2 regions of the Corynebacterium kalinowskii genome follow, and region 1 is predicted to be linked to the other one. Evidence: riboswitches for the same ligand, from Rfam matches in the RefSeq annotation. Region 1 holds a riboswitch; the other holds the start of a gene.
What was found. A riboswitch is a leader RNA that binds a small molecule or an ion and turns the genes downstream of it on or off. The one in region 1 is predicted to bind thiamine pyrophosphate.
Positions count from the first base shown of each region.

Region 2: it holds a riboswitch for thiamine pyrophosphate, as region 1 does, so the genes downstream of both, thiC (phosphomethylpyrimidine synthase ThiC) here and thiO (glycine oxidase ThiO) in region 1, are expected to answer to the same signal.

Region 1 is NZ_CP046452.1:2,451,947-2,456,621, forward strand. It holds gene CKALI_RS11865 (Fic family protein) at 1-108, opposite strand, end outside; gene CKALI_RS11870 (S-ribosylhomocysteine lyase) at 302-757, shown strand; gene mtnN (5'-methylthioadenosine/S-adenosylhomocysteine nucleosidase) at 754-1,413, shown strand; gene CKALI_RS11880 (DUF2853 family protein) at 1,515-1,835, shown strand; gene CKALI_RS11885 (hypothetical protein) at 1,898-2,086, opposite strand; gene thiE (thiamine phosphate synthase) at 2,365-3,015, opposite strand; TPP riboswitch at 3,030-3,140, shown strand; gene thiO (glycine oxidase ThiO) at 3,131-4,183, shown strand; gene thiS (sulfur carrier protein ThiS) at 4,180-4,371, shown strand; gene CKALI_RS11905 (thiazole synthase) at 4,376-4,675, shown strand, end outside.
Region 2 is NZ_CP046452.1:976,324-980,998, reverse strand. It holds gene CKALI_RS04570 (HNH endonuclease signature motif containing protein) at 1-588, shown strand, start outside; gene thiC (phosphomethylpyrimidine synthase ThiC) at 639-2,315, opposite strand; TPP riboswitch at 2,307-2,420, opposite strand; gene CKALI_RS04560 (energy-coupling factor ABC transporter ATP-binding protein) at 2,425-3,156, opposite strand; gene CKALI_RS04555 (energy-coupling factor transporter transmembrane component T family protein) at 3,153-3,839, opposite strand; gene CKALI_RS04550 (energy-coupling factor ABC transporter substrate-binding protein) at 3,808-4,095, opposite strand; gene CKALI_RS04545 (energy-coupling factor ABC transporter permease) at 4,092-4,675, opposite strand, start outside.

The DNA of each region.
Region 1 (4,675 bases):
GAAGTCCCACACTAAGGTCGACTCTGAAGCTAACCGATGGGCATGCAGATCGTCGGCTGCAACGGCGCCAGATGCATGGAACTGCGCTTTCAAAGTCCGGTAAGCCACTGATGCCTTCCTATTCATACAATCGTTGCTTTTCCACAAATAGTACCCCAGTAGCACATCTCTTATTTGTAATATCCCGGCAATTTCATAAATAAGCCCGCCACTGAGGTGTCCCTATTTACAAGAACCCGCTGTTTTCATAAACAAGTTGGGCCTCCAACGGGCGTCGATAAGCCCCGCTAGACTGGCCACCATGAAGATGAACGTGGAGTCCTTTAACCTCGACCACACCAAGGTCAAGGCGCCGTACGTGCGCGTGGCGGATCGCAAGGAGCTGCCGGGTGGCGATGTCCTGATTAAGTACGATGTGCGTTTCGCGCAGCCGAACGTGAGCCACCTGGAGATGGCCGACATTCACTCGCTGGAGCACCTCACCGCCGAGCTGATGCGCAACCACACCGACAAGCTCATCGACTTTTCCCCGATGGGCTGCCAGACCGGCTTTTACGCGCTGACCTTGGGCGTTGAGATGGACGAGTTCCTTGGCATCCTCGAACAGACCCTTCGCGACATCCTCGTGGCCCAGGAAGTTCCCGCCGCCAACGAGATCCAATGCGGCTGGGGCGCCAACCACTCGCTCGAGGGCGCGCAAGCCCAGGCCAAGGCGTTCCTGGAGCACAAGGACGAGTGGCGCGAGGTCATGGCATGATCATCATCCAGTGCGCCATGGAGATGGAGGCCCAGCCGTTTCTCGCAACGCTTGGCGACGCCCCCCGCACCGAAACCATCGCCAACCAGCGGTTCCACTTCGGACCGTCCTTCGCTGTAGCCATCACCGGCATCGGCCTGGCCAATGCTGCCGCGGGTACCGCCCGCGCCCTGCAGCTGGTACCAGAGGCCGAGTTGGTGATCGCAGCCGGCACGTGTGGCGGATTGCACACTGGCATTGAGGTGGGGGATATCGCGGTGGCAACGAACGCGATTTACTCCATGGCTGATGCCACTGCATTTGGTTACGAGCCGGGCCAGGTACCGGGCATGCCGGCCTCTTATGATGCGCTAACCATCCCGACGCTGGATATGCCGCACATGACTGGTCGGGTGATTTCCGCGGACGCGTTCATCACGGCGTCAAACGTTGATGCAGCTCGGGGCCGATTCCCTGAGACCATCGCGACCGACATGGAGACGGCAGCCATGGCGCAGACGTGTTTCGCTGCGGAAGTTCCTTGGGTATCGCTGCGCGCGGTGTCCGATCTGTGCGGTCCAGCAGCGGGTCAGGACTTCCACATGGATGGCGCGTTGGCAGCGCAACGCAGCTTCGATGCAGTGACGAGCTTCTTGGAGACCACGGGGCGCATCTGATCAGTTTGGGATCAAACCGATATGTATAAAACTCCTGTTCAGCTCGAGTCTTGGGTAGACTCAAAACTAGTATCAAATTCTGCTAATCATAAGGAGTTCCCATGGCAAAAGACTGGATTGAAGACGTCAAGAAGTACGCCCCAAAGGCTGACGACGCAGTTCTCGAGAGCATGCTCAAGACCTACCGTCTGACCCTGTCCAACGCTGACGCGGCTTACGTGTCTTTTAGCGACGAAGAAGAGCTGAAGACCGTCCGCGAGAACTTCCTGAAGAAGAAGCTGGGCCTGACCGAGTCTGACGAGAAGCTCGAGGCAGCTATCGCCGAAATCGGCGCAAAGATGAAGGACGGCTCCAAGAACGGCCGTCTCGCCGTCTACTACTTGCTGGCTGAGAAGTTCGGCAAGCTGGGCGTTTTCAAGTAAGCCTCACAGCTTTTAGGGCCACTCCGGTTGTTCCGGGTGGCCCTTTTGCTTGTCTTGCTAGATTACTGAACTGGCGTTGGAGTTGGGGTTTCGGAAGTAGCAGTCTTGGTGGAGGTCGGAGTAGCCGTTGGAGCCTTCTTCTCCACAGAAACTGCGGTCTCGACCTTCTTGTCAGAGTCCTTCTGCGAATTAGCGCAGCCGGTAAGCGCGAGAGCGGATGCGAGAACGACGGCGAGTGCTGGACGAATCATGGAAGAACCCTTCTTTCACATTTAGTTTTGCGTAGCTTCAAATCTAGCAAGGACAATTCCACGCTGTCGCGCTAAATCTCGGGAAGAATTCCGAGCACAGCCAAGTGACTCCGTAGATTCCAGCTATGCGGAACCAGCTGTTGAGAGTAGAACTATCGCTACTTTCCCGTTTTCAAGACATGTAGCACTTTTGCAGCTCCGAAAAGCTGGTTCCACATAGCTGCATTGTCTTAAGCCACCGATATTCAACCGCCTCACCAGCACATGTTCCACACCTACTAGTCCGCAGCCACCAGGCCACGCAGCACCTCAGCAGCATGCTGTGGATCGGCAGCAGCCGTCAGTGCGCGCACCACCACGATCCTTTCAGCGCCTGCCCCCACTACCTCTGGACACGTCTCCGCGTTGATGCCGCCGATGGCAAACCAGGGCTTTTCCCCAGCAAGAGCAGCGCATTCGGCAACCACGTCCAGCCCTACGGCACGGCGCCCTGGTTTCGTCGGCGTCGGCCACACCGGCCCGATGACGGCGTAGTCCAGCCCTGGGTCCGCGTAGGACTCAGCGAACTGCGCCACCGAGTTGTTGGAGCGCCCGAGCAGCACATCCGGCCCAAGGACCCGGCGCGCCTGCTCGGTGGTGAGGTCACCCTGTCCCACGTGAAACACATCCGCACCGACCAGGTAGGCCACGTCGGCACGGTCATTCGCGGCGAAGAGTTTTCCGTGCTCAGCAGCAACTTCTGCAAGGACTTCGAGGGCCTTGATCTCAGCACGCGCCTCGAGCTTCTTATCGCGCAGCTGGATGATGTCCGTGCCGCCTTCGTAACACGCGTGCAGGAATTCACGAAGGTCGCCCTGCTCGGTGCGGGCATCGGTACACAAGTAGAGCCGGGAATTGGCAAGGGCAAGTTGCCGCTGGGAACGATCCATAAGTCCTATAGTAGAAGTACTTACGTGGGAGCCCCATCCAGGCGGGGCTGAGAGGACCAGCGAACCGGTCGACCACCAGACCTGATGCGGGTTATGCCGCCGTAGGAAGGAAGTTATGCATTTCGCCATCGTGGGCGCCGGGATTGTTGGGCTTTGTACCGCATGGGAGCTGCGCCAGCGCGGTCACACCGTGACCGTGTACGACCCGAACCCAGTCTCCGAAGCAAGTTTCGCCGCTGCCGGGATGCTGGCTCCGGTGTCGGAAGTGGTGTGGGATCAGCCTAATCTCTATCCGCTGATGCAGCGCTCGAAAAAGCTCTACCCAGAGTTCGCGAGGTCCGTTGCCGAAGCCTCCGGGATGGACGTTGGCTACCTCACTTCAGAGACCCTAGTGTGCGCCGGTGACTCCGCCGACCGCGTCACCCTGAATGAGCTAACCGAGCTGCAGGAACACATCGGTCAGGTCCATCGACTGTCGGCTCGCGAGGCCCGCGCCATGGAGCCGGCTCTTGGCCCAGGCGTCGTCGGAGCTGTGCATATCCCGGGCGACCACCAGATCGATCCGCGGAAGTTCTGCGCTGCGCTGCTGTCCCTGCTCGGCGATGCCGTCGTGCGTGAGGCGGTCGAGGACGTCGATAAGCTCACTGCCGACCATGTGATCGTCGCAGCGGGGCTCGCGCAGATTGGGGGAGTGCCGACCTTGCCGGTGCGGCCGGTGTACGGCGATGTCCTGCGCCTGGACGTGCCCGAGTACCTGCAGCCGCTGGTCACGCGCACGGTGCGCGCCGTGGTGCGTGGGCGGCCCGTCTATGTGGTGCCGCGCGGCGATGGCACGATCGTTCTCGGCGCCACGTCCCGCGAGGACAGCCCCGGCGTGTCTGCAGAGGGCGTGCACCAGCTGCTTCGCGACGCCCACCACATCATTCCTGGTCTCTGGCAGTGCACCATTAATGAGATGACGGCCAGGGCTCGTCCCGGATCCCCCGACGATGTCCCGATGATCGGCCGAGTCTCCGAGCACGTCACCGTGTCCACCGGCTACTTCCGCCACGGCATCCTACTGTCGGTGGTGGGCGCTAAGCTAACCGCAGACATCGCGTTGGGTAAGCCGGTCGATCCGGAAACGCAGCGCGCCATTGATCCCTTCCGCTTCAAGGAGCACTCATGACACTAGTGAATGGGGCTCACTACGAGCCATCGCCGTCAGAAAACCTCGCCGACCTCGCACTATCGCTCGCCGGGCGTACCGAAGGGGTGGCCATTGCCGTCGACGGGGCAGTGGTGCCGCGCAGCCGCTGGGATCGCACTCCTGTAGCAGGTGCGATCGAAATTGTCACCGCAGCACAGGGAGGATAGCTACATGGAATTCTTGCAGAAATCTCGCCTCATCATGGGCACCGGTGGCGCCACATCCATGGACACGCTCGAACGCGCGCTCATCACCTCCGGCACCGCACTGACCACCGTGGCGATGCGCCGCTTCAACCCAGCCACAGGCATGGGCATCTTCGACCTGTTGCGTCGCAACAACATCCAGGCGTTGCCGAACACCGCGGGCTGCTACTCCGCCCGCGACGCCGTCCTCACCGCCGAGCTCGCCCGCGAGGCGCTAGAGACGAACCTGATCAAGCTGGAAGTCATCGCCGACGAGGACACCCTG
Region 2 (4,675 bases), 1.0 Mb from region 1:
AATCGCACCGTTGCCCAACGCCACGCCGACAATCTCTTCCAAGTCCTTCGCTGGGCTTCCCAAACCCGCCAAGACACCGTAGGCCACTGCTCGCTCGTCATCGGCGTCACCGAAGAAGACGAATTCAATTGGCAAGCCAATTTTGGCAGCAACGTCGGCATCGACCTCACCCTCTACGATCTTGAGCTTCTCGACGGCCACCGCATCACCGACTACATCGTCGTCCACGACCACAACGGCGCCGTGAAATCGCTCGTGACCGCTAGCAGATCAGCCACTTTCCGCCAGCGCCTCGCAATGTTCTCCCGAGATGGGTGCTGCGCCTATCCGGGCTGCGATGCACCACTCAGTCGCTGCGAAGCACACCATGTGACCCCTTGGTCGCGCGGCGGCCCCACCAGCATCGATAACCTGGCACCCTTGTGCCCCAAACACCACGGTTGGAATGATGACAGCGCGGTCGAAGCCCACATAAAGATGATTCTGAACGGGGTTCCGATCCACGTCGATGACACCGGAGACCGGCGAAGAAACAATAGTCCCAGGGCCAGACATTCCAACGCCCGCCGCCTGATAGACAAAAACTAGCGAACCTGCCCCGAAAGGAGCGGTCCCGCTAGCATGCCCTCAGCTAGTAGCTAGCTCTCCACCACCGGCAAATACACCCGGTCACCAGCAGCAGAGAACTCAGCAGACTTCTCCTTCATACCGGCTTCCAGGGCTTCTACCGTCTCCAGCCCGTGCTCAGCCGCGTAGTCACGCACGTCCTGAGAAATACGCATGGAGCAGAACTTCGGGCCACACATCGAACAGAAGTGCGCGGTCTTCGCAGGTTCAGCCGGTAGGGTCTCATCGTGATACTCCAGCGCGGTATCCGGATCCAACGCCAACGCGAACTGGTCATGCCAGCGGAATTCGAAGCGGGCCTTGGACAGCGCATCGTCACGTTCCTGCGCACGCGGGTGCTGCTTAGCCAGGTCCGCGGCGTGGGCAGCGATCTTGTAGGTGATCACGCCAACCTTGACGTCGTCACGGTTGGGCAGGCCAAGGTGTTCCTTCGGAGTGACGTAGCAGAGCATCGCAGTACCAGCCTGGGCGATCATCGCAGCGCCAATGGCGGAGGTGATGTGGTCATAGCCGGGCGCGATATCGGTAGCCAGGGGCCCCAGGGTGTAGAACGGCGCGCCGTGACACCAGTCCTCTTCCCACTCCACGTTGACCGGAATCTTGTGCATCGGCACGTGGCCGGGGCCTTCGATCATGACCTGGACACCACGGGAACGGGCAATCAAGGTCAGCTCGCCCAAAGTCTTCAACTCCGCAAGCTGAGCTTCGTCGTTCGCATCCGCAATGGATCCCGGACGCAGGCCATCACCCAGGGAGAACGTGACATCATACTGCGCGAGAATGTCGCACAGTTCCGCAAAGTTCTCATACAGGAAGGACTCGCGGTGTTCCTTCAAACACCAGGCCGCCATGATGGAGCCGCCGCGGGAGACGATGCCCGTAACGCGGTTTGCGGCCAGCGGGATGTAGCGCAGCAGCACACCTGCATGTACGGTCATATAGTCGACGCCCTGCTCGCACTGCTCGATGATCGTCTCGCGATAGATCTCCCACGTAAGGCGGGTCGGATCACCATTAACCTTTTCCAGCGCCTGGTAGATCGGCACGGTGCCCACTGGCACTGGGGAGTTCCGCAGAATCCACTCGCGGGTCTCGTGGATGTCCTTGCCCGTGGACAAGTCCATGATGGTGTCAGCGCCCCAACGGGTGGCCCACACCATCTTCTCTACTTCTTCAGCAATAGACGAGGTCACGGCAGAGTTGCCGATGTTCGCGTTGATCTTCACCGCGAACGCTTTGCCGATGATCATCGGCTCAATCTCTGGGTGATTCTTGTTCGCACAGATCACGGCGCGACCTGCGGCAACCTCATCCCGCACAAATTCCGGCGCCATACCTTCACGTGCCGCACAAAATGCCATCTCCGGGGTAATCACCCCGGCACGCGCCCACGCCAGCTGGGTCTGTACCTTCAACGATGGATTCTCTTCGGAAGCAGGCACAGCCTCCGCACGCTCCCAGGTACGAACCGGAGCCAAGCCCCGCTCCAAATCCAATTCAGGATCCTCAGCAGTGTAGATTCCCGACGTGTCATACACATCAAAATGTTCCCCAGTGGTGAGATCGATGCGTCGCGCTGGGATGCGGAGCGTCAAGTCACCAAAGGGAACCTCGTTGTAGATTTTGTGACTGCGATAAATCGGACCGGTGGTAACGGTTCCATTTTCAGGCAAAGCAGACTTAAGCATGAGGTTCCTCCCTACGCCGGCATTATCCGGACAGGTTAAACGGTCGACGCTCCGAGTGTTGCGTCCTCTCAGCAAAGAATCGGCTTTGCTCCCGTGACGATTGGTTCCCCTAGTCTAGTAAATCTTCCGGCCGCGCAATGGGTTTTCCGAGTTTCTGCGATACCAGGGGCGCCCACGGCATGCCTAACTCCGACGGTTGCAGCAGCTGCGACTTCCCCACCGTCAACCGACCATCCGCCAACACCCCGATCTCGTCGGCAACCGCCCAAGCAAAATCAACGTCGTGCGTCGTCAAAATGACTGTGCATTCCAAGGCATCCAAAACGGTGAGCAACGACCGCACTGCCAAGGGATCCAGCCCCGCCGTCGGCTCGTCGAGAAGCAAATAGGAGGGCCGCATCGCCAGCACGCCCGCCAGCGCGACCAGTTTGCGTTGACCATAGGACAGCCGATGCGGCACCCGGTCCGCGAGGTGCGCGACCCCAGCCAGGTCCATCGCCTCTGCCACGCGCTTATCGACGTCCTCGACCCCCAAATTCACTGGACCATAAGAAACGTCTTGGTACACCGTCGGCGCAAACAGCTGCTCATCGGGCTCTTGGAGCACCATCTGCACTTGAGAGCGCAAAGCCCGTCGCCCAGCACGCGAATAGTCGTAGGGTTCGTTTAACGCCAACGTCCCAGAATAGGGCTGCCACGCCCCTGCCATGAGTTTGAGCAGGGTCGATTTTCCGGAGCCGTTCGCGCCCAACACGGCCAACCGCGATCCAGTAGGCACCGACAGCGACACATCACGCAGCACCCAGTCCTCGTGCTTGAAAGACACATTGGTTAGCTTCATGCCAGCCTCCAGATCACGATGAACAGCACCACACTAAAAACAACAAACCCCCAGCGAACCGGACGCTTGACCTTCGCCACGGCCAGCGACGACGGATCTCCCCGCAACTCCAGTCCTTCTTGCAACGCCCGCGCACGAATGAAGGTCAACACAAATAACGAAGAGGCCTGCATTCCCACGGAACCAATAGTCAGCCGTCCCAGGCGAGCCGCCTGTGCTTCTCGCATCGCCAGCGCAGTGTGTAACAAGGTACCGACGAAGCGGTACATCAGGGAAATCACTTCGGACAGTGCAGCGGGTAGGCGCAGGAATCCGAGGAGTTCGGGAAGGGGCGTCGTTAAGGCCAGCAACATCGTGGCCGTCATGGCGACGATGGAACGCGCTACCACATACGCGGCGTTTGACCAGCCCAAATACACCATTCCACTGGGGCTGAAGTTGAACACGAGCGGGCCCACCCCGACCGCGATAAACGCAGCCGGGGCAGCAACGAGCACCGCGAGCAGACGCAGCGGAACCCGAATCCACACTGCGCTCGCCACCAGCACCACAAAAATGGGTGCGAGTGCGGCGGGCGGCAGCGTGATGGTGAGGAGCAGCAGTCCGACAAAGAACAGCAGCTTCTCCCCTACGTTGACCTGGGCCCAGCGGCTAGCTGCCGCTGCTTGCTCGATCGGATTCACGGTTCCTTCCGCGATAGAACCCCAAGGCGTAGCCAAGCACACCGCCACCGAGCGCAGCTTGAAGTGCAAACAGGCCGGACTCGACTTCGCCAGGCAGCTCGCCGACTAGTGGCGCGGCCCAAGGTTCATAGTCTGGGGCTTGCTCGGAGACGACGGCTTCGGCGCCAGCATCAGAGCCTTCGAAATCGGAGTCCAGAAACCACAGTGGCAACGCAGCAATGGCCAGCGCGGCCACAATCAACATCCAGTTTTTCATGCCCGTACCCCCAGCAGTCGCAGTTCAGGAATGGCGATCTTAGACAGGGAACGGAAGACCACCACGGTGACCAGTGCTTCCACCACAGCAAGGGGCAGCTGCGTCGGCGCGTACAGCAGCAGGAACGTGCCTGCGGAAGAGAGCAACCCACCGGAGTGGTGCGCGAACGCCAGTTGCAGCGCCGTCACTACGTAGGTAGACAGGCAACCGAAGAACGCTGCGCAAAATATGCCCACATCAGTACTAATGCGACGGGTGAGCAGCCACATTCCATAGGCCACCCACGGCCCCACGACGCCCATGGCAAACACATTGGCACCCAACGTAGTGATGCCACCGTGCGCGAGCAGCAGCGCTTGGAAGAGCAACACCACCGTGGAAATGAACGCCATCACCGGGGGTTTGAACATCACCGCACCTAGCCCCGTGCCGGTGGGATGTGAGGAAGAACCGGTCACTGATGGGATTTTCAGCGCGGACAGCACGAAAGTGAAGGCTCCAGCTGCGCCGAGCAGCATCTTGGTTTCCGGGTTTTCTTTGACTTGTTTAGACACGGCAATAGCTCCGTGTACCACGAAGG